DNA from 2 places in the Stenotrophomonas sp. 63632_Sma genome. Region 1 is predicted to be linked to the other one. Evidence: riboswitches for the same ligand, from Rfam matches in the RefSeq annotation. Region 1 holds a riboswitch; the other holds the start of a gene.

Region 1 (11,750 bases):
CTTCACCTGCTGGCCTTCCTGGAAATGCAGCCGTAGCAGTTCGCCATCCACGCGGCTGCGTACCACCACGCTGTGCAGCGGGGTGACCGTACCGACCGCCTTCAGGCGCAGCACCAGCGGCTCGGCGCTGGCGCGTGCCACGCGTACCGGCACCGTCTTGCCCGGCGCATCGTCGCTGCTGCCGGCGCCGTTCCGGGGCCACAGCCACCACGCCAGAACGGCGACGAGGGCGATGGCCAGCACCGCCCACAACAGGCGGGCACGACGGAAGCGGGAATTTTCGGCGACAGACATGGGGCATCCTGCGCCCTGCGCGCGCAGGGACATGCGGGCCCGTCGGCGCGTTCACGGCACCACGGGCAGCGGGGAGGGAGTTGTCTGGCGGGGCCGCGGGCGCGGCGTGGCTGGATGCCGTCGCGGCAGCGACGGGGTGACAATGGTAGCCAATCACCCCGGCCAATGCCGCATGACCATGGTCATGTTCTGCAATGCGTCGAACGGGCTCGACCAATCTTGTAGAGTCGAGCCATGCTCGACTGCGTCTGCCAGGAATAGTCGAGCATGGCTCGACTCTACGAAGAGGCTCAATGCACTTCGTCGTGATAGACGAACTTCGGCATTTCCCAGCGGTAGTGGATCGCCAGCAGGCGCAGCGCGAAGCCGCCGCCGAGGCAGCACAGGATCGCGGTGGCGTCGGCCACGCCCCAGTGCAGCAGCAACAGGTAGGCCGCGCCGGTCAGCAGCGCGATGATCGCGTACAGCTCCTTCTGGAAGATCAGCGGCACCTCGTTGCAGAGAATGTCGCGCAGCACGCCGCCGAAGGCGCCGGTCAGCATGCCGGCGATCAGCACGATCGGCATGGCATGGCCGGCCTCGCGCGCGATCGAGCAGCCGATCAGGGTGAAGGCGATCAGGCCCAGGCCATCGAGCACCAGGAAGGTGCGGCGGAAGTGGTGCATCCAGCGCGCCACCCAGGTGGCGATCAGCGCCGCGCACACGGTGAAGCCCAGGTACTCGGGATGCTTCACCCAGCCCAGCGGGTAGTGGCCGAGCAGGATGTCGCGCAGCGAACCGCCCCCGAGGGCGGTGACGCAGGCGATCATGACCACCCCGAACAGGTCCATGCGGCGACGGCCGGCGGACAGCGCGCCGGTCATGGCTTCGGCGGAAATGGCGATCAGGTAGATGATGGACAGCAGCATGGGACAGGCTCCGGGCGCGGTGGGGCCGGCCATGCGCGACTACCGCCACTGCCTGCGCAATGACGGGATGACGATGACCGGTGCCGCTCCCGCTGTCCTTTTGCCTGAGAGTTCAGCGGCGTTGGCCGCGTGCCCCTTCGGCGGATCGTCCCGGGCGTGCCCGGTGACCTCTCTCCAGCTCGGCGAGTCGAATGCATGGTTGGTGGGATTCCAGCCCACCGGCCTGAGCGATCATGGGAGCCTGCGCCTTCGGCGGGCGCCAGCGCGGCGCCTCTCTCCTGCATTCGGGCGCCAGTATATCCGCTGCAGTGCAGCAAGGCATAATCCGGGCATGGCCCCGTCCCTCCGCCCGTGGTTCCTGTACCTGCTCGAATGCCGCGATGGCAGCTATTACGCCGGCATCAGCACCGACGTGGACGCGCGTTTTGCTGCCCACCAGGCCGGCAAGGGCGCACGCTACACCCGGGCCCGGCCGCCGCTGCGCGTGCTGGCCGTGCGCGAGTACCCGGACCGGGCCGCCGCCTCGCGCGCCGAGTGGCAGCTCAAGCAGCAGCCGCGCGAACGCAAGCTGGCCTGGCTGCAGGCGCCGGTCCTGTAGATCCACGCCATGCGTGGATGGTGTGCTGGGCCATGCCATCATCGCCACATCCATCGACACAGGAAGCGGTCCGATGAAATCCTGCTGGATGCTGATGTTGACGTTCTGTATCCCCCTGTCGGCCTGCGCCCAGACTCCGCCACCGCTGCAGCACGGGCAGATCGGCAGCGCCGCCGAACTGGCCGCACAGCGCGGCCCGGACACGCCCGAGCCCATCCACCTGCGCCGCGACCAGGTGCCGCCCGATCTGGTCGACCTGATCCCGCTGGCCGAAAAATGGGGCATCGGCGATGACCTGCTGCGCGATGAGATGCAGGAACATGCCACCGACGCGGAAAAGCGCGCGATAGCTGATGCGCTGAAGCATCGGCATGCGCGCATCTCCGCCTGGCTCGACAGTTTCCCGCAGGGCCAGCCGATGACCGACGAAGCGGCCGCGTTCCTGTACATGCAGCTGAGCGTCGACGAAATGGGCCTGATGCAGTAGATCCACGCCATGCGTGGATGCGGCTTGCCCATGCGATGATCGCCCCGCGCCCAGAGCCGGAGACCCGGATGTCCACGATTGCCCTGCTGTTCGCTCTTTCCGCAGCAACGAGCCCTGCCGCCGACCCGGCCACCATCGCGGCCATCGAAGCCACCTGCCACGATTACGTCGACGGCCAGCTGGAGGCCGACCCGCAGCGCGTCGCCCGCTCCCTGCACCCGGACCTGGCCAAGCGCGCGGTGCTCGGCGATACACCCGACGAACGCCTGGGCCTGCGCCGCATGTCGAAGGAAGAGCTGGTCGCGTTGACGAAGCAGGGCGCGCTGAAGACCCCGAAGGATCAATGGGACCGCCGCTGCACGGCGCTGGACGTGACCGGCAACGCCGCCTCGGTGCGGCTGGAAACCCCGTGGTTCGTCGACTACTTCCACATGGGCCGCTTCGACCAGCGCTGGGTCATCGTCAATGCACTGTGGTACCCGAAACCGAAGGCGCCGTAGAGCGATGCGTGCTGCCGGCAAAGCATGGATCTCCGTCGTCATGCTGGCCGCGGGCATCGCACTGCTGCCTGGCCTGCTGTACCTGCTCGGGCTGGCGCTGGTGGAAGGCCGGCCGAAGCCGGCGGACCGCGCACCCAGTGGTATGGCTGCGTGCAACAGTGAGCAGCGCACGGGATTCCAGCCGATGAATCCATAGAGCTTCACGACGCGGTTCTTCGATCCTGAAGCGTTGAAGAAGGCGACTGATGTCGAGCGCGAAGCGTTCTGGGTTGCACGCCGCCACCTGATGCGGCAGCCAAGGCACGACATGCTGCGCTGGCATCTCAGCAGTACCGCACTGACAGTCTGGATCACCCGGCATTGGAGTACCGCGCAGATTGCCGATGCCGCGAGGAAGGAGGATTTCTGCCGCACCTGGTCGAAACGGCGGGTGGCCCGATGAACCGGTAGATCCACGCCATGCGTGGATGGTGTTGACGGGGTCAGAGCCCTTTCCTGCGGAAAGGGATCCGACCGCGCAGCAGCCGGCCAGCGGCCGGCACTACCGTCGGGGTCGCCGGTCTTCCTGGTCATCACCGAAGATGATGCGCGCGCTGCGCTGGTAGCTCCAGTACGCCACCGCCCAGTTCAGCAGCACCACGATGCGGTTGCGGAAGCCGATCAGGAAGAACACGTGCGCGGCCAGCCAGAACCACCAGGCCAGGATGCCCGACAACTGCAGCCGGCCCAGGTGGACGATCGCGGCCATGCGGCCGATGGTGGCCAGGTTGCCGAAGTCGGCGTACTTGAACGGCCCCGGTGCTGCCTTGCCATGCAGACGCGCGCGGATCACCTCGGCCACGTACTTGCCCATCTGCTTGGCGGCGGGCGCGACGCCGGGCACCGGCTTGCCATTGGCCTGGTTCAGCGCGGCCAGATCGCCGGCCACGAACAGTTCGGGGTGCCCGGGCAGGGTGAGGTCGGGTTGCACCTGCACGCGGCCGGCGCGGTCCAGTGGCACCTCCAGGGTGCGCGCCAGTGGTGAAGCGGCCACACCGGCGGCCCACACCACGGTGCGTGCCGGCACGAATTGATCACCGAGCTTGAATCCCAGGCTGTCGATGTCGCTCACCGGGGTACCGGTCAGTACTTCCACGCCCAGTTTTTCCAGCTGCCGACGCGCCTTCAGCGAAAGCACTTCCGGGAACGAGGACAACACGCGCGGGCCGGCTTCGACCAGCCGCACCTTGGCGCTGGCCGGATCGATGTGGCGGAACTCGTTGCGCAGCGTATGCCGCGCGATTTCTGCCAGGGTGCCGGCCAGCTCAACACCGGTGGGACCGCCGCCGACCACGGCAAAGCTCAACCACGCCGCTTTCTTCGCCGGGTCCGGTTCGGCCTCGGCGCGCTCGAACGCCAGCAGCAGCTTGCGGCGCAGCGCGATGGCATCGTCCAGCGTCTTCAGCCCGGGCGCATCATCGGCCCACTGGTCGTTGCCGAAGTAGGCGTGGGTGGCGCCGGTAGCCAGCAGCAGGCTGTCGTAGTCCAGCGTGCTGCCATCGGCCATGCGGATCTGCCGGGCCTGCTTGTCGATGGTCACCACTTCGCCCAGGCGGACTTCCACATTGCGCTGGTGGCCGAGGATGTGGCGCAGCGGTGCGGCGATATCCGGGGCGGACAGGCCGGCGGTGGCCACCTGGTACAGCAGCGGCTGGAACAGATGGTGGTTGCGGCGGTCGACCAGGGTGATGCGTATGCGCTCGCGGGCCAGGGCACGGGTGGCCCAGAGGCCGGCAAAACCGCCGCCGACAACAACCAGGTGGGGAACGCGCTCGCGACTCATCGACTCACTCCAGTGGGGGCATTGGGGGAAGCGCCTGGCATCTTCGCACGATGGCGCCCTGTCACGTCAGCGCCCGCATGGATCGGCGATACTCGGGTTCAGGCAACCGCCCGTGAGGAGCCCATGAGCGAACCGGAAAAGCGCATCGCCCTGTTGATCGACGCCGACAATGCGCCGGCCTCGAAGATCGACGAGGTCCTGGCCGAAGTCGCCCGCTACGGTGTGGCCAACGTGCGCCGCGCCTATGGCAACTGGAAGAGCCCGCGGTTGAAGGGTTGGGAGGCCGTGCTGCACGAATATGCGATCCGCCCGATCCAGCAGTTCGCCTACAGCAAGGGCAAGAATGCCTCGGACATGGCGATGGTGATCGATGCCATGGACCTGCTGTACGCGCGCAATCTCGATGGCTTCGCCATCGTGTCCAGCGATGCCGATTTCACCCCGATGGTGATGCGCCTGCTGACCGACGGTGTGAAGGTCTATGGCTTCGGCGAGAAGAAAACCCCGGAGCCGTTCGTCAACGCGTGCTCGAAGTTCACCTATCTGGAAGCGCTGGGCCAGACCCATGCCAGCGTGCCGGATACCGAACAGGCGTCCAGCGAACAGGCATCGAACGAGCCTGTTGCCAACGACGATGCCCGGCCACGCAAGAGCGGTGCGGAAATGCGCAGCGATACGCGGCTGGTGAAGATGCTGCGCCGTGCGGTGTCCTCGGCCGAGGGCGAGGATGGCTGGTCGCACCTTGGCCCGGTCGGCAGCCAGATCGGCAACCAGGCCTCGTTCGATCCGCGCAACTACGGTTACGGCAAGCTCAGTGACCTGCTGGCAGCGATCGGGCTGTTCGAGCTGAAGAAGGACGGCAAATCCTCCTACGTGCGCGCGCTGCCGAAGAAAAACCGGTAGTGCCGGCCGCTGGCCGGAAAAGAACCGGTAGTGCCGGCCGCTGGCCCGCAAGCCCCAGATGCCAGATCCCGCATCCGGCACGCACATCTCCACTCCGATCAGGCGTATCGTTGCCGCTCGCATTGCCAGCAAGGAAAAACCCGCATGTTGAAGATCTGGGGCCGCCGCAATTCCAGCAACGTCCGCAAGGTGCTGTGGTGCGCCGAGGAAATCGGCCTGCCGTACGAATCCATCGAGGTTGGTGGCAGCCATGGCGGCACGCAGACGCCGGAGTACCTGGCGATGAATCCCAACAGCCTGGTGCCGGTGATCGAAGACCATGGCCTGCCGCTGTGGGAATCGAATGCCATCGTGCGCTATCTGAGTGCGCGCTACGCGCTGGGCACGCTGTACGCCGAAGACCCGATGGAACGCGCCCAAGCCGAGAAGTGGATGGACTGGAGCACCTCGCGCATGGCGCCGCTGTACACCGACCTGATCTGGGGCATCATGCGCACCGCCCCGGCCGACCGCGACGAAGCGCGCATCAATGCCGCCATCGTGCGTGCCGGTGACTACCTGGCGATTGCCGATGCCACGTTGGCCAGACAGCCGTGGCTGTCGGGCGAGACGTTCGCGATGGGTGACATCCCGCTGGGCTCGCTGATCTATGCCTGGTTCGAATTGCCCATCCAGCGCCCGGAACTGCCGCACCTGGCCGACTGGTACGCCCGCCTGCGCGAACGCCCGGCCTACCAGCGCGGCGTGATGTCGCCGCTGACCTGAGGGGTAGCGCCGGGCCATGCCCGGCGAGCGTGGTATGCGGAGGACCGCCGGGCATGGCCCGGCGCTAGCGTTCGTCTGCCTCAATACAGATCCGTCGGATCCACATCCAGCGACCAGCGCACCTTGCGTGCCTCCGGCAGCGCATACAGCTGCGGCACCAGCTGGGCCAGCACGCCATGCAGCGGTGGCCGCTGAAGCGCGGACAGCAACAGCTGCGTGCGCTGGTAACCGGCACGCCGCGGCATCGGCGCCGGCATCGGCCCATAGGCCTCGACCACGTTCTGTTCGCCCAGCAACTGCCGCGCCGCCAGCAGGAACGCATTGGCATGCTCGACCTGCTGTGCCTCGGCGCGCATCAGTGCCAGATGCGCGAACGGCGGGAATCCGGCGGCCTGGCGCTGGTTCAACTCGGCCTGCGCGAACGGGTGGTAGCCACCGCTCACCAGGGTTTCCAGCAGCGGATGCCCGGGGTGATGAGTCTGCAGCCAGACCTCACCAGGATCACGTGCACGGCCGGCGCGGCCAGCGACCTGGATCAGCTGCTGTGCCAGTTTTTCACTGGCGCGGAAGTCCGCGGAGAACAAACCTTCGTCGATGCCCACCACCACCACCAGTGTCAGCTTCGGCAGGTCGTGGCCCTTGGCCAGGATCTGCGTGCCGACCAGGATGCCGGGCTGGTCACCCAGTTTCGCCAGCTGCTGTTCCAGTGCGTCGCGTCGTGAGGTGGTGCCGCGGTCGATGCGCACCACCGGAAAATCGGCGAAGGCGGCGGTGAGGTGCTCTTCCAGGCGTTCGGTACCGATGCCCTGTGGCTGCAGCGCCAGGCTGCCGCAGGCCGGGCATGCCAGCGGCGCCGGTTGCCGCGCACCGCAGTGGTGGCACTGCAGCCGGCGGCCGCCACCATGCACGGTCATCGGTGCATCGCAGCGGTTGCACGGTGCGGTCCAGCCGCAGTCGTGGCACAGCAGCACCGGCGCATAGCCACGGCGGTTCTTGAACACCAGCACCTGCTGGCCACGCTGCAGGTGCTCGCCGATGCCGGCCAGAACATCGGCCGAGAGGCCATCGTGCAATGGCCGTTTGCGCACATCGAGGATGCGCACGCGCGGTGGTCGTGCATCGCCGGCACGCTGCTTCAGGCGCAGGTGGGCGTAGCGCCCGGCATAGGCGTTGTGCAGTGTTTCCAGCGAGGGCGTAGCACTGCCGAGCAGCACGGGAATGCCGAGCGCCTTGGCGCGCACCAGGGCGAAATCGCGCGCGTGGTAGCGGATGCCGTCCTGCTGCTTGTAGCTGCCGTCATGTTCCTCGTCGATGATCAGCAGACCGGCCTGCGGCAGCGGCGTGAACACTGCCGAGCGGGTGCCGACAATGACGCGTGCTTCACCACGTGAGGCGGCTGCCCAGACGCGAGCGCGCTCGTTATCGTTCAAGCCCGAATGCAGCGCATGCACGGCGATGCCGAGGCGGCCGCGGAAGCGTGCCAGGGTCTGCGGAGTCAGGCCGATTTCCGGCACCAGCACCAGCGCCTGCCTGCCCTGTGCCAGGCAATGGATGATCGCCTGCAGGTAGACCTCGGTCTTGCCGCTGCCGGTCACGCCATCCAGCAGGAAAGGCTGGAAGCCGTCGGCGGCGTTGATCGCAGTCACGGCCTCGGCCTGGTCCGGGTTGAGCGTGGGCCCGGGCAACGGCTGCGCATGCTGCGGTGCCACCGTCATCGCCACGCGCTCGGCCAGTGCACGCTTGGACAGACTGCGTGCGGCGGTGCGCCAGTCCTCCATGCGTTCGCCCAGTACGTCTTCATCCACCACGGCCTCGGCCAGCAGTTCGGCCAGCTGCCGCGGGCGGCTGCCGGCGCGCAGCTTCCCGCGCTGGGCATGGCCTTCGGGTGTCAGTTGCCAGCCCCAGTGATGGGTGTCGGGCAGGGCCTCGCCGTGGCGCAGCGGGCCGGGCAGGGCGGTGCTGAGTACTTCGCCCAACGGCGCGTGGGTGTAGCGCGCCAGCCACTGCAGGCTCTGCCACAGCTCACCCTGCAGCAGCGGCTGCGGGTCGCACCAGGCCAACGCCTGGCGGAGTCCCTGGCCGTCGTCGGTCTGGCCGTGTCCCACCACCACACCGACCAGCTCACGGTTGCCGAACGGCACCTTCAGGCGGCAGCCGACCGCAACCGTGGGGGCCACGCCCTCCGGCGACAGGTAGTCGAACAGGCGGGGCAGGGGGACGGGCAGGGCGACCTGCAGGGTCGGAATCGGTGAAAGCATCGGGCCAGTGTACCGGGCCATGCGCGCGCGAATGGCGGGGTGGGCGGCGGCGGGACGGCGCCCGTTGAATCATAAATGTCACCTAAATATCGGTGTCCATTGGAGATTCAGTCTTATCCACATGTTCTGTGGATAACGCTGTGCGTTACCGGTCGGCGGGCGCGCAGGAGGCCGATGGCGACGGCCTCACGCTCCGGTTGGTCAAAAAATCGCCATACTTTAAAATCCATCAAAATCAATTACTTAAGTTTGAAACAGTGCTGAAACAGAGTGAATTCAGCTGGATGCCACAGTTTCCTGCGCAGGCAGCGTGGTGCTGTGCACAACCTGCAGCACGAAGTGCCTGTGGGCGCAAGTCCTACGGGCGCCGATGGCCTGCCGCTATCATGCGGGCAGACCTTTGGAGTGATCGATGACGGCTGTGCCCGCCCCTGTTTCCTCGACCGCGGCCGGTGCGCTGTCGGCGTTCCTGCGAGGTGTTGAACGCCGCGCCCTGGTGGTGGCTGAACTGCAGTGCGGCGATGCTGCCCGGGCCGAACAGACACTGGTGGCGGTGATGCGCGCGTTTGCGGCGGTCGCCAGTGACCTGCCGATGGCGCAGTGGCCAACCCGCTTCTGGACCCTGCTGGGCCAGCGCCAGGCGCTGCGTGAGCCGGTGGGCGGCCAGTGGGAGCCGCCGCTTGCCGCCTTGGGCCAGATGGGACCGTTGCCGCGCCTGGCGCTGTTGCTGCGGGTGGGCGGCAGCCTGGATGAAGGTATCGCCACGCGCGTGCTCGACCAGGACGAAGCCGGCTACCAGCAGCTGCTGGCCGATGCCTGCCCGCGTGACGCGCACGGCCAGCCCGACGCCTCGGCCTGGCGCCAGCTGGCCGAACAGGTGCAGCTGCGCATCCGCGATCTGCCCGTCAAACGCCTGCAGCAGCTGCAACAGCCGGCCGCACCGACGAACAGCAGTGAAGCGCCGACCTCCAGCTGGCGCACCCCGCAGCGCGACGAGCGGGCTGCAGCCACTGGCAAGCGCCGCCGCGCCAATGCCAAGCCGCGCTGGCGCGGTCCGTTGATCCTGCTGATAACCGTGGTGGTACTGCTGGCCGCCGCGCTGGGCTGGCGCCATTGGCAGGGACATTCGTTCGGCAGCGACGCACCGCTGCCGGAAGGCGTGGTTGGTGAGGCGGGTCCCGTCACGGTGGAAGCACTGCCGCCGAGCAAGGTCAATGCCACGCCGGACGCGACCCCTGCGCAGGCGACGGACGACGCCACGATGCTGGCCGACAGCGACTATCCGCTGGTGGCCGATGCCGATCTGTATGCATGGACCGCCGCGGGCGGCCCGCTGCCGGTGGACGAGTCGCAATCCAAGCCGAGCCGGCCGGAGCCGGCCAGCGCCACGCTGGAAACCGCTGCTGCCGATGAATAAGACCGTATTCGCCAGCCTGCTGCTGGCCCTGCCGTTGTCGCTGTCCGCCGCGCCGCAGACCTTGAACGTGCCGCTGCCGCCGCCAGTGCCGGGCAGTTCACCGGCGGCCCCGGCCACCACAGGTACGACGCCCGCTACGTTCGCCCAGCTCGATGCCCAGCAGCAGCGCCAGCGCCGCGCCGACTACGCCGCATGGCGGGCATTGCCGGAGGGCGAGCGTGAGCGGATCCGTCAGGCCGCTGCGCGATTCAATGCGTTGCCGGCCGACCAGCAGCAGCGCCTGCGGCAGCAGTTCCAGGCGCAGGACCAGGCCTTCCGCGAAGGCTGGCGGCTGGGCCCGCAGCTGGGCCTGGAGTTCCCCAAGCTGCACGGCCTGTTCGGCTTCGTGCCGCCGGAACAGCGCGAGGCCGCGCTGGCCGTGCTGCGCCAGCTCAGCCCGGCGCAGCTGGCCCAACTGACCCTGGTGGCACAGCGCACGCCACCGCAGGAGCGCGACAAGGTCCGCGGCGCGTTCCTCGCGGTGCCGCCGGCCGAGCGCGATACCTGGCTCAAGCGCCAGGCCGGGCAGTAGAAAGAAAAGGGGACGGAGGGGATTAAGTCGTATTCGGCACAGTCGGGCTTGAAACGACTTAATCCCCTCCGTCCCCTTTTTCTGTTCGTAACGCGATCGCAACGCGTGATGCCGGGGCCTGCCGGAACCCAGCATTCACGCCATGTCATGGGAATGCGTGCGCTGCGCGCGTAAGATGGCGGCCCGCAACCCGGTGCCTGTGCCCTTCGCGCGCAACCGTAGTTCGCGTCAAGCACCTTATGTCTACTGCAACCTCCACGCCGCGCTTCAGCAAGGAAGTCGGCGCTACCGGTCTGCTCGCCCTGCCGCTTGTGCTCGGGCATGTGTCCACCGGTCTGATCTCCTTCGTCGACAATGTCATTGCCGGCCACCACGCCACGGCGACCCTGGCCGCGGTGACCATCGGCACCGCCCTGCTGTGGCTGCCGATGCTGATCCCGATCGGCACCCTGATCTCACTCACCGCCTCGGTGTCGCAGCTGCATGGCGCTGGCCGCGAGCGCGAGATCGGCCCGCTGTTCCGCCAGGCACTGTGGCTGGCGCTGGGCCTGGGCCTGATCATGTTCACCTTCCTCACCGTGGTGCCGCCGCTGCTGCCTGCGTTCGGCATCGCACCGGACATCGTGCCGGGGGCCACCGCGTTCCTGCACGCGGTGCGCTGGGGCGGACCTGCGCTGACCCTGTACTTCTGCATGCGCTATCTCAGCGAGGGCATGCACTGGACGCTGCCGACCATGCTGCTCGGCTTCGGTGGCCTGCTGGTGCTGGCACCGATGGGCTACGTGCTGGCCAACGGCAAGCTCGGCTTCCCGGAAATGGGCGCCGAGGGCCTGGGCATCGCCTCGGCGGTGATGATGTGGCTGCAGGCGATCGCCTTCGCCACCTACCTGTGGTTCACCAAGCGCTTTGCCCACCTGCAGCTGTTCTCGCACTTCGAAGGACCGCGCTGGAAGGCGATCTGGGACCTGCTGCGCACCGGCCTGCCGATCGGCATCACCGTGCTGATGGAGGGCGGCCTGTTCATCGTCACCGCGCTGCTGATCGGCCGCCTTGGTGCCAATGAAGCGGCCGCGCACCAGATCGCGATCAACGTCGCCCAGCTGTGCTTCATGATCCCGATGGGCGTGGCCGAGGCCACCACCGTGCGCGTCGGCCATGCGGTCGGCCGTGGCGATGGCTTCGGCGTACGCCGTGCGGCCTGGGCCGGCTACGCGATCATCATGGGTA
Region 2 (11,750 bases), 780 kb from region 1:
TGGGTACCCGCCTGCCGTTCCGCATGGCCGGCTTCCCGTGGCTGACCTGCTGCGCGCTGGCGATCCTGGCACTGATCTTCGGCCTGCTGCTGAGCGAGTCGCACACCCGCCTGCAGTTCCTGTCGATGGTGGCGTTGACCGCCACGATCGCCACCAGCAGCGCCATCGCACGGCGCATGCGCGAGGCGTGATTGAAGCTGCCGGCCAGCGGCCGGCACTACCACGGGGGCTGCACATCCGCCGTGCCATCCTGATCGTGTGGGCCGTCCGCGGCCCGTCGACCAGGAGTACCGCATGCTGCGCAGCCGCCCCTTCCTGATGTTCACCGGCCAGGCCGAAGCGGCCTTGGCTCTGTATGCCGAGGCCTTCGCCGATTTCCGCCTGCTGGCAATGCAGCGCCATCCGGACGGCGCCGGTGCCGGCGTGCCCGGGCAGGTCCGCCAGGCCATCTTCCTGCTCGGTGGAACCCACTACCTGTGCTTCGACAGCCTGGACGTGCACGATTTCACCTTCTCACCGTCGATCTCGCTGTTCGTCGAGTGTTCCGGCGCCGAGCAGTTCGAACGTGCCGCACGCGTGCTGGGCGAGGGCGGCCATTGGTTGATGCCGGTGGGCGACTATGACTTCAGCAACCGCTACGGCTGGGTGCAGGACCGCTTCGGCGTATCGTGGCAGTTGAGCCTGGGGCAGATGCCGGATCCGTGATCGGATGTTTGTGGGTGTGGACCTTGGTCCACACGCGCTTATGAAAACGGCCCGCTTGCGCGGGCCGTTTTCTTTACCGATGCAGCGAGGAATCACGCCTCGACTTCATCATCCTTGTAGGCATCGACCGGGATGCAGGCGCACATCACGTTCTTGTCGCCGTACACGTTGTCCACGCGTGCCACCGGCGGCCAGTACTTCTGCAGCTTCAGGCTCGGCAGCGGGAACGCAGCCAGTTCACGCGGGTAGGCGTGGGTCCACTCGCTGGCGGTCACCGCGGTCGCGGTATGCGGCGCGTTCTTCAGCGGGTTGTCCTCGCGGTCCAGGCGGCCGTCTTCGATCGCGGTGATTTCCTCGCGGATCTGGATCATCGCGTCGATGAAGCGATCCAGCTCGTGCAGCGACTCGCTCTCGGTCGGCTCTACCATCAGCGTGCCGGCCACCGGGAAGCTCAGGGTCGGGGCGTGGAAGCCGAAGTCGATCAGGCGCTTGGCCACGTCCTCGGCGCCGATGCCGCTGGTCTTCTCCAGCGGGCGCACGTCCAGGATGCACTCGTGTGCCACCAGGCCGTTGCGGCCGGTGTAGAGGGTCTTGAAGTGCGGGGCCAGGCGCTTGGCGATGTAGTTGGCGTTGAGCTGCGCGACCTGGGTGGCCTTGCGCAGGCCGTCGCGGCCCATCATCGCGATGTACATCCAGCTGATCGGCAGGATCGAGGCGCTGCCGAAGCTGGCCGCGCTGACCATGCCGACCGGGCCGTTGTCACCCAGCTTGCCCGGCAGGAACGGGGCCAGGTGCTCCTTGACCGCGCACGGGCCGACGCCCGGGCCGCCACCACCGTGCGGGATGCAGAAGGTCTTGTGCAGGTTCAGGTGCGAAACATCCGAACCCCACTTGCCCGGCTTGGCCACGCCGACCAGGGCGTTCATGTTGGCACCGTCGGTGTACACCTGGCCGCCGTGCTTGTGGATGATCTCGCAGATCTCCACCACCTCTTCCTCGAACACGCCGTGCGTGGACGGGTAGGTCATCATGATCGCGGCCAGGCGGTCGCTGTACTTCTCGGCGTTGAGGCGGATGTCCTCGACGTCGACGTTGCCGTTGGCATCGGTCTTGGTCACCACCACCTTCATGCCGCACATCTGTGCCGAGGCCGGGTTGGTGCCGTGCGCCGAGTCCGGAATCAGGCAGATATCGCGATGTTCCTCACCGCGCGAGCGGTGGTAGGCGCGGATCGCCAGCAGGCCGGCGTACTCGCCCTGCGCGCCGGAGTTCGGCTGCAGGCTGACCGCGTCGTAGCCGGTGCATTCCACCAGCATCGCTTCCAGCGTGTCGATCAGTTCCTTGTAGCCCAGCGCCTGGTCGGCCGGCACCAGCGGGTGGATCTGCGAGAACTCCGGCCAGGTCACCGGAATCATCTCGGCGGTGGCGTTGAGCTTCATGGTGCACGAGCCCAGCGGGATCATCGTGCGGTCCATCGCCAGGTCCTTGTCGGCCAGCGAACGCAGGTAGCGCAGCAGCTCGTGCTCGCTGTGGTGGGTGTTGAACACCGGGTGGGTCAGGAACGCGGACTGGCGCAGCAGGCCGGCCGGCAGCGCATCGGCAGTGCTGGCATCCAGTGCGTCGACGTCCAGCGAGGCACCGAACACGGCAGCCACGGCGACGATGTCGGCGCGAGTAGTGGTCTCGTCCAGGCTGATGCCGACCGAGTCGCTGTCGATCGCGCGCAGGTTGTAACCAGCGGCGCGTGCCTTGGCGTGGATCTCATCGGCGTGCACGCCGGTGACATGCAGGGTGTCGAAGAAGTCACCACCGACCTGCACGCCGGCGTTGCGCAGCGCGGCGGCCAGGATCGAGGCCAGGCGATGGGTGCGGCGGGCGATGCGGGTCAGGCCGTCCGGGCCGTGGTAAACGGCGTACATCGAGGCCATCACCGCCAGCAGCACCTGTGCGGTGCAGATGTTGGACGTGGCCTTCTCGCGGCGGATGTGCTGCTCGCGGGTCTGCAGGGTCAGGCGGTAGGCCGGGTTGCCCTGCGCGTCGATCGAGACGCCGATCAGGCGGCCCGGCATCGAGCGCTTGTAGGCGTCACGGCAGGCCATGAAGGCGGCGTGCGGGCCACCGAAGCCGAACGGCACGCCGAAACGCTGGCTGTTGCCGACCACGATGTCCGCGCCCCATTCGCCCGGAGCGGCCAGCAGGGTCAGGGCCAGCAGGTCGGTGGCCACGGCCACCAGGCCGCCGCGCGCGTGCACGGCATCGACCAGCGCCTTGTAATCGCCCACCTGGCCGAAGGTGTCCGGGTACTGCAGCAGCAGGCCGAAGGCTTCCGCTTCCAGCGCTTCGGCCGGCGTACCCACGCGCAGCACGATGCCCATCGGTTCGGCGCGCGTGCGCAGCAGTTCCAGCGTCTGCGGGTGCACGGCGTCGTGCACGAAGAAGGTGTCCGACTTCGACTTGGCCGAACGCTTGGCCAGGGTCATCGCTTCGGCGGCGGCAGTGGCTTCGTCCAGCAGCGAGGCGTTGGCGATTTCCATGCCGGTGAGGTCGGCGCACAGGGTCTGGAAGTTGATCAGCGCTTCCATGCGGCCCTGCGAGATTTCCGCCTGGTACGGGGTGTAGGCGGTGTACCAGGCCGGGTTTTCCAGGATGTTGCGCAGGATCACGTTCGGCGTGTGGGTACCGTAGTAGCCCTGGCCGATGAAGCTGCGCAGCACGGTGTTCTTGTCGGCGATCGCACGGATCTTCGCCAGTGCCTGCACTTCAGTCATCGACTCCGGCAGCGCCAGCGGCGCCGGCGACTTGATCTTGGCCGGTACGATGGCATCGGTCATGCCATCCAGCGACGCGTGGCCGACGACATCGAGCATCTGCGCGATCTCGGCGTCGTTGGGGCCGATGTGGCGCTCGACGAACGCATTGTGGTGCTCGAGCTCACGCAGGGAAGGGGTGTTCTGGGACATGGCGAAGGATCCGTCAGGAAAGGGCACACGCACGGGCACAAGCCGCCGGTCGGCGGTCTGCGGGGCGCCCCTCTGTCCTTTTGCCTGAGAGTTTAAAAGCGCGGCGGACCGCAGCTTCGTGCCCCTTCGGCGCCGGATCGAACCGGTCTCTCCAGAGTTCTGTTACGGGTGGTATCGGGCCTGAGCGATTACGGGCGTTGCGCCTTCGGCAGCGGTGTTCCGCTTCTCCCACCGTGTTGCCCGCTGATTATAGCCCGTTGCGGGCCCGCCGGCCGCCTCCAGACATGGCCGCCGCGCCTGAATGGCCGATGGCCATGTCGTGCGTTTTGTGCACCGCTGCATGGCATCGGGCGCAATCCCCACCTATGATGGGCGGATACCCGAATTCATCTGGCGCCGTCCCTGCAGAAGGGGACCGGCGCCCGCCGTGCGTGCCGCGCATGGCCCTGCCGGACGCCTTCCCCATGACCGCCGCTGTTGCTCCCTCCACCCGCCGCATGGCCCTGCTGCTCGCCGGTCTGGCCATGTTCGGTCCGTTCTCGATCGACACCATCTTCCCGGCGTTCCCGCAGCTGGCCCAGCGCTTGGCGGTGGACGAAGTGGCGGTGCAGCAGACCATCAGCGTGTACCTGCTGTTCTACGGCCTGATGAGCCTGGCGCACGGCCCGCTGTCCGATGCCTGGGGCCGCAAGTGGGTGATCCTCGGTGGCCTGGTGGTGTTCGTCGGCGCTTCGGTTGGCTGCGCGCTGTCCACCGACCTGACCACGCTGCTGGCGTTCCGTGCGCTGCAGGGCCTGTCGGCGGGTGTCGGCATGATCGTCGGCCGCGCGGTGATCCGCGACCTGTACCACGGCCACGACGCGCAGCGGCTGATGAGCCAGGTGTCGATGCTGTTCGGTATCGCCCCGGCCATCGCGCCGATCATCGGTGGCTGGATCCTGCTCAGTGGCGCCGGCTGGCCGCTGATCTTCTGGTTCCTGGTGGTGTTCGGGCTGGTCCTGCTGGCGGCCACTGCGCGCTACCTGCCGGAGACCCATCCGGTCGAAGCACGCGTGCCGTTGTCGCCGCGCACGTTGATGCGTGACTACGTACGCATCGGCTTCAATCCGCGCTTCCTGCGCCTGGCGCTGGCCGGCAGCATCGGCTTCGGTGGCATCTTCCTGTACATCTCCTCGGCGCCGGTGTTCGTGATGCAGCACCTGCATCTGGGCGAGGGCGGCTTCGCCTGGCTGTTCATCCCCACCATCGGCGGCATGACCACCGGCTCGTTCCTGTCAGGGCGCATGGCCGGGCACACCACGCCCACCCGCCAGGTCGCCATCGGTTTCGGCCTGTGCGCGCTGTCGGTGCTGTTGAACGTCGGCTACGTGGCGCTGGCCCCGCAGTTCGTGCTGCCGTGGGCGGTGCTGCCGATCTTCCTGGGCGGCATGGGCATGGCGCTGATCTTCCCGATCCTGGCGCTGGCGGTGCTGGACATGTACCCGCACCAGCGCGGCCTGGCCTCGTCGCTGCAGGCCTTCGTGCAGCTGATGATCAGCACCGTGGTGGCCGGCGTGGTATCGCCGCTGCTGAGCGCCAGCCCGCTGCACCTGGCGTTGGGCCAGGCTGCGTTCTTCGGTGCTGGTTTCGTGTTCTGGTACTGGGAACACCAGCGTGAACGCGCGGCGCAGGCAGTCTGCACGGGTCACTGAGCAGCGTGCAGGGGTAGGGCAGGCCGCGACGCCGGCAGCGCTTGCGACGGGAAACCACCGGACTAGGCTGGGCACTCCAGCCAGCCGGTGCACGGGTGCACGACAGCCAGCCAATCCGATGTCGTTGCATGAGGTTCCCCCATGGCTGCGCAGCAGACCTACCGCCTGTTCGAGGTGGCGCTGAAGGAGCGCCGCGTTCTCTCCCCTTCCCTGGACCGCATGGTGTTCACTGGCGCCGACGTGGCGCGGATGAAGACCGAAGGCCCGGACCAGCGGATCAAGGTGTTCTTCCCCTTGCCCGGCCAGGACCTGCCGCAGGTCCCCAGCGGCGAGGACTGGTACCCGCGCTACCGGGCGCTGCCGGACGATCAGCGCCCGCCGATGCGCACCTACACCATCCGCCAGTTGCGTGCGGAGCAGGGCGAGGTCGACGTCGATTTCGTCATCCACGGGGTGACCGGACCCGCTTCGCGCTGGGCCATGCATGCACGGCCGGGCGATCGCGTGGTGCTGCTGGCCCCGGACGCCGACTGCGCCGAGAGCAGCGAAGGCTGGGAGTGGAAGCCACCGGTCGGTGTCAGCCAGGTGCTGCTGGTGGCCGATGAAACCGCGTTGCCTGCGGTAGCCGGCATCCTCGAGGAACTGGCTGCCATGGTGGATCCGCCGCGCACGCTGGCCCTGCTGGAAGTGGCGCAGGCCGGTGATGCGGTTCCCCTGAAGGCGCCGGCCACGGCCGAGCTGGTGTGGTTGCCGCGTGGGCAGGCCGCCTATGGCCAGCCGCTGCTGCAGGCGGTCCAGGAACGGCTGTCAGCGACCTCGAGCGTGCCTGCTGGCGATGCGCTGGAGGAGATCGACGTCGATACGCAGATCCTCTGGGAGCAGGCCGACACCTGCGTGGCCGGGCCGCTGTACGCCTGGGTGGCGGGCGAGGCGGGGGCGGTGATGGCGATCCGCCGCCACCTGGTGCGCGATTGCGGGCTGGACCGCCGCGCGATCACCTTCATGGGCTACTGGCGGCACGGCAAGGTGCTGGACTGACCATACTGGATCGAGCACGCGTGAAGCAGCGCTGCGGGCGGGGTGCGCTATCCTTGCGCCCCCCTTCGCAGCGGTACCGCACCATGTCCACCAGTTCCAAGACCCGCCGCGACCAGCGCCGTCGCCAGGAAAAGCAGGCCGCCAACAAGGCCGCCGCGCAGGCATCGCCGGTGGAACCGCATGCCGAGCTGCGCGATGCGCAGCGCACCCTGCTGGCCGGTGTCGTGCGCCGTGACGGCGAATGGGTGCTGGGCATGGACGGCCGCATCGCTGGCCACAGCGAGAGCGCTGCGCAGGTGCTGGCGCTGATCATGCAGGCCGGTGAACTGCACGAGCGCAACGGCACGCCGGTGCGCCTGATGTACTCCGATGCGCTGCGCGATGCCGCGCAGGCCGAAGCGAAGGAGAAGGGCCAGACCTTCGAGGAATTCAAGGCCGAGCTGGCCGCAGCGATGGCCGCGAAGAAGAACAGCTGACAGGCATTTCGGTAGAGCCGGCCGCTGGCCGGCTGCCCGTTGGGTCTTCATCGCGTAGTCGCCGGTCAGCGGCCGGCACTACCGGAAAGGGGCGGATCCTTGCGGACCCGCCCCTTTTCTCATTTCGCCGCCGGGGCCGCGTTGGCCTGCCAGCCGCACATCTGGCCTTCGTTCTGCTGCTTCAGCCATTCGTTGACCGGGCTGAAGTACTCGATCATCGGGCCGGCATCGAGCTTGTCGGTGCCGGTCAGTTCCTTCAGTGTGGCCTGCCACGGCTGGCTGGCACCCTTGCTCAGCATCGCCCAGTACTTCTGGCCGGCTTCCTTGTTGCCGTAGAAGGTGCACTCATGCAGCGGGCCCTTGTAGCCGGACGCGTCGCACAGGCCCTTGTAGAACTGGAACTGCAGGATGCGCGCCAGGAAGTAGCGGGTGTACGGGGTGTTGCCCGGCACGTGGTACTTCGCGCCCGGATCGAAGAACTCTTCGCCACGGGTGCTGGCCGGCGCCACGCCCTGGTACTTGGCCTTCAGGTCCCACCACGCCTTGTTGTAGTTGTCGGCGGTGATCGAGCCATCGAACACGCCCCAGCGCCAGCGGTCGATCATCAGCCCGAACGGCAGGAACGACACGCCCGACAGCGCCATGCGCATCTGGTTGTTGATGACCGCTTCGCGGCTCTCGGTCGGCGCATCAACCAGGCCGATCGAGCTGAGGTACTTGGGCGTCATCGCCAGCACGATGGTGTCGCCGATCGCTTCATGGAAACCATCGTTGGCACCGCCCTGGAACAGCGGCGGCAACGGGTTGTAGGCCAGGTCGTAATAGATGTGGCCCAGCTCGTGGTAGATGGTGGTGAAGTTCTCTTCGTTCGGCTTGATGCACATCTTGGTGCGCACGTCGCCTTCCATGTTCATGTCCCAGGCGCTGGCGTGGCAGACCACGTCGCGGTCGTCAGGCTTGATGAACTGGGTCTTTTCCCAATACGACTGCGGCAGCGACGGCATGCCCAGCGACACGTAGAAGTCCTGGGCGCGCTCGGTCATCTGCTTGGCGGTACGCAGTTCGGCCTCGCGCTGTGCCTTGTACTGCGCCGCTACGTTGGCATCCTTGCCGGCCTTGGCCAACGCCGCGCTCAGGTTGGTCTGGTACTGCTTTTCAAGCGCTGCAGTGATGTCCAGGCTGCCGGCACCCGGATACGGCTCCAGCTGGTCCCACAGATTCGACCAGTCCTGCTGCCACATGTTGCCCAGCAGGTGTGCGGCGATCAGGCCATTGCCCACTTCCGCCTTGTCCTTGCCGTAGGTCTTGTCCAGCTTGCCGCGTGCGTAGCAGTGCAGCTGCTCGTACATCGGCTTGACCTGTTCCCACAGGCGGTCGGTTTCCGGGCCGATCTGCTCCGGCGGCATGTCGTAGCCGCTGCGCCACATCTGGCCGGCATCGGTGAAGCCCATGCCCTTGGCACCTTCGTTCACCAGACCGACAAATTTCTGGTAGTCGCCGCGCATGCTCTTGGTGGTGCTGTGCCAGCCCTGCCAGGCGTCGAGCTGCTTGTCGTAGTCGCGGCTGCGTGCCAGCACCTGCTCCAGCTCGCCCAGCTGGCGGCAGGAGTTGGGATCGTTGGCATCGGTGCAGTACTTGCCGGCACCGTAGCTGCCTTCCATGCGGGTGGCGATCTGGGTCAGCTCGGCCAGCTTGGCCGGGTCACGCGGTGCCGGCATCGAGGACATCAGCTTCAGCAGGTGGATCGCGCGCTTGCTGTCCTCGCTCATCGGCTTGCCATCGAACTTGGCGGCCTGTTCGATCCAGCTGTTGAGCTGGGTCAGCGAGCGCTCGTTGGCCTTGGCCGCGATGCGTTCCGAATCACTGTTGATGTAGGTGGAGGACAGCCACTGCGCCGAGGTCATCTCCGGGTAGGCGGCCTTGAACTCGGCATTGATGCGGGCCACGAACTGGTCGGCGGTTTCGCCGGCCGGGGCGCTGCTGCTGGCGGTATCGGTGCCTGGGGCAGCTTCCTTCTTGCAGGCGGCCAGGGCCAGCGTGGCGGCGGCGATTGCCGAGGCCAGCAGGAGATGACGGTGTTTCACGGGCGGTCCTTGGGTGGTGAACGACGGCCGAAGGCTAGTGGGCAGTCGCCGCCACCGCAAGTGGCGGAAGTCGGTTGGGTTCGGCAGGGCTGCGCCCTGCACCTGCCGAAGCCTTCAAGCAACGTCAACGTCAGAAGCGGGTATTCCGTGGTTTGGCGGGGCGGTGTCGGAGTGCGGGGACGCCGCAAGTACGTCCCTGTAGGCTTGGCAGCCGCATCCATGCGGCTGACACCCCGCACTCCGACACCGCCCCACCTCCGACAGATTCCGTGTGCTGTGGGTAGGTGTCGACCTTGGTCGACACATCTGTCAGATATCGAAAGGAATCTGGGGTCAGATCCGGTTTCCTCCGGAAAACGGATCTGACCCCAAGGCCGTTCCATCAGATCGCGGAAAACTGTCGAAGGCGGGGTGGATCCGGTTGCGGGGGCGTGAGCGCCATGGATGGCGCGACCGAGCCTTATCTGATCGGAATCTGGCAGCGTAGGCGTCGAGAGCCGGCGTGGGCCGCCGTGCGAGCCTAGATCTCGACGATCCGTAACCAGGATCGCGACGATCGCCATGTAGCTTGGCGCCCACGCCGGAATCTCCCTTGATCCGCCCGAACAGTTGCTGGAGCGACCACTCGAAGCGATAAGACTGGGCAAGCGGGGGAGCTCTCGACCCTTCCAGACTATACGGAGTCAGGTGATGAACGGGATCGGGATTGATGTCAGCAAGCGTCAGCTGGATATCGGTACGACGGACGGAGAAACCCTGCAGGTCAGCAACAACCGCTCCGGGTTTTCTGAACTGGATGTTTGGCTGAAGAAGCGTTCGACCCGCCAGATCGTGCTTGAAGCCACGGGTGGCTATGAGCAGCCGGTGCTGGATTTCCTGCACAAGGCCGGTCATCCGGTGGCCCGTGCCAATGCCTTGCGCGCCCGGAAACTGGCTCAGGGGTTGGGTCAGACTGCCAAAACCGACCGTTTGGATGCCTACGCGTTGGCGCAGATGGCCGCCCTGGTGAAGCTGCCTCCCTATCAGCCGCTGCAGTCTTGGCAGCAGAAGATGCGGGAGTTCGTTCGGGCACGTCGGCAGGCGATGGACGCCCTGACCATCGCGCGGCAACAGCAGGAAATGGTGCTTGATCGTGAACTGCGCCGACTACTGCAGGGCAACATCACCCGCCTACAAACGTTGGTTGAGCGTCTGGGCAAGCAGATCGTCGAGCAGGTTGGTCAGCAGCCTCAACTGAAGATGCTGAAGTCGATGAAGGGCGTAGGGCCTGTGCTGCAGGCAGTTCTAGCCAGCTATCTGCCAGAGCTTGGCAGGATCACTGGCAAGCGCATCGCCAGCCTGGTCGGGGTAGCCCCGATGTCCCACGACAGCGGCACGATGAGAGGAAAACGAAGCATCCACGGTGGAAGAGCCGAAATCCGGCAAGTGCTCTACATGGCGGCAATGTCGGCCATGCGGCATGAACCTCGGCTGCGCGATTTTTACCAGTCGCTACGAGCCCGCGGCAAGGAAGGCAAGGTGGCCATCGTGGCAGTGATGCGGAAGATGCTGGTCATCCTCAACGCCCGTGTGCGCGACGCTGAAAGCGGGCTAGTCCCCGCCTGAGGCGAGCCAGGGCGAAAGACCAAAGGCTGCTTGACCAGCGGCTTGCACACTACCGTGCCCGTTTACCTGACGGGCCTGAGACTCTCCAGCAACACAGTTGCTACAGGGATGTATTTACGGCGTCCCCCGCAACCGGACCCACCCCGCCAACCCACGGATAGCCAGCTTCTGCTGTTGCTGTTGCTGTTGCTGTCGAGGCTGCCGGCCAGCGGCCGGCACTACCGCGGGTGCAGGGCTGCAAGCCCTGCCGAACAACCCTCAACCCTCGCAGTTGGCGAACACGTCGCGGTCGCGCTCGTACAGCGAGGTCTTCACCTGCATCAGGCCCAGCACCGACGGGAACAGGTTGTCGTGGTCGGTGTAGGCCGCTGAACGCTTGCGCACGCACTGCAGGTCCAGCCCGCGGCTGCTGGCGAAGCCCTGCGAGAACCACATCGTCATCGGTACCCGGGTCTGCTCGGCCGGGGCGATGGCGTAGGGCACGCCATGCAGGAACAGGCCCTTCTCGCCCAGCGACTCGCCGTGGTCGGACAGGTAGATCATCGCCGTGTCGTAGTCCTGCATGCCCTGCAGCGTACCGATGGTCTTGGTCAGGAAGTGATCGGTGTACAGCACGGCATTGTCGTAACTGTTGGTGATCTCTTCGCGCGAGCAGCGGCCGATGTCGCGGGTATCGCAGGTGGGGGTGAAGCGGCGGAACGCGGGCGGGTAGCGCTCGAAGTAGGCCGGGCCGTGGTTGCCCAGCTGGTGCAGCACCACCACCCGGTCGCCCGGCTTTGCACGCACCTGGGTGGCCAGGTCCTGCAGCAGGATTTCGTCCATGCAGCGGCCGTCAGCGCACAGGCCCGGGGTGGTCGCATCGGACAATGACTGGAAGTCCAGGCCTTCGCACACGCCCTTGCAGCCAGACTGGTTGTCACGCCACAGCGGTGCGATGCCGGCACGGTTCAATACGTGCAGCAGCGACTGGTGCGCGCGGATCTTCTTCTCGTCGTAGTCGTGCCTGCCCCATGGCGAGAACAGGCACGGCAGTGAAACCTCGGTGCTGGTACCGCACGAATGCATGTCCGGGAAATTGACCACACTGGCCTGGGCCAGTTCCGGGGTGGTGTTGCGGCCACCGTTGAGCCCCCAGTTCTGCGCGCGCACGGTCTCGCCCATGACGATCACCAGCAGGCGCGGTTTGCTGGC

The links. A riboswitch is a leader RNA that binds a small molecule or an ion and turns the genes downstream of it on or off. The one in region 1 is predicted to bind glycine.
Positions count from the first base shown of each region.
Region 2: linked by a shared signal. The riboswitch ahead of gcvP (aminomethyl-transferring glycine dehydrogenase) and the one ahead of ACZK45_RS19565 (trimeric intracellular cation channel family protein) in region 1 are both predicted to bind glycine.

Region 1 is NZ_CM151220.1:4,200,000-4,211,749, reverse strand. It holds gene ACZK45_RS19570 (MdtA/MuxA family multidrug efflux RND transporter periplasmic adaptor subunit) at 1-294, opposite strand, end outside; gene ACZK45_RS19565 (trimeric intracellular cation channel family protein) at 585-1,202, opposite strand; glycine riboswitch at 1,287-1,390, opposite strand; glycine riboswitch at 1,404-1,493, opposite strand; gene ACZK45_RS19560 (GIY-YIG nuclease family protein) at 1,534-1,800, shown strand; gene ACZK45_RS19555 (hypothetical protein) at 1,874-2,287, shown strand; gene ACZK45_RS19550 (nuclear transport factor 2 family protein) at 2,356-2,787, shown strand; partial or broken gene ACZK45_RS19545 (hypothetical protein) at 2,792-3,229, shown strand; gene ACZK45_RS19540 (NAD(P)/FAD-dependent oxidoreductase) at 3,329-4,609, opposite strand; gene ACZK45_RS19535 (NYN domain-containing protein) at 4,733-5,512, shown strand; gene ACZK45_RS19530 (glutathione S-transferase family protein) at 5,657-6,277, shown strand; gene ACZK45_RS19525 (primosomal protein N') at 6,358-8,535, opposite strand; gene ACZK45_RS19520 (hypothetical protein) at 8,948-9,952, shown strand; gene ACZK45_RS19515 (DUF3106 domain-containing protein) at 9,945-10,523, shown strand; gene ACZK45_RS19510 (MATE family efflux transporter) at 10,763-11,750, shown strand, end outside.
Region 2 is NZ_CM151220.1:3,417,988-3,429,737, reverse strand. It holds gene ACZK45_RS15975 (amino acid permease) at 1-191, shown strand, start outside; gene ACZK45_RS15970 (VOC family protein) at 295-705, shown strand; gene gcvP (aminomethyl-transferring glycine dehydrogenase) at 798-3,665, opposite strand; glycine riboswitch at 3,728-3,830, opposite strand; gene ACZK45_RS15960 (multidrug effflux MFS transporter) at 4,130-5,356, shown strand; gene ACZK45_RS15955 (siderophore-interacting protein) at 5,498-6,394, shown strand; gene ACZK45_RS15950 (hypothetical protein) at 6,478-6,870, shown strand; gene ACZK45_RS15945 (M2 family metallopeptidase) at 6,990-8,954, opposite strand; gene ACZK45_RS15940 (IS110 family RNA-guided transposase) at 9,645-10,559, shown strand; gene ACZK45_RS15935 (phosphoethanolamine transferase) at 10,818-11,750, opposite strand, start outside.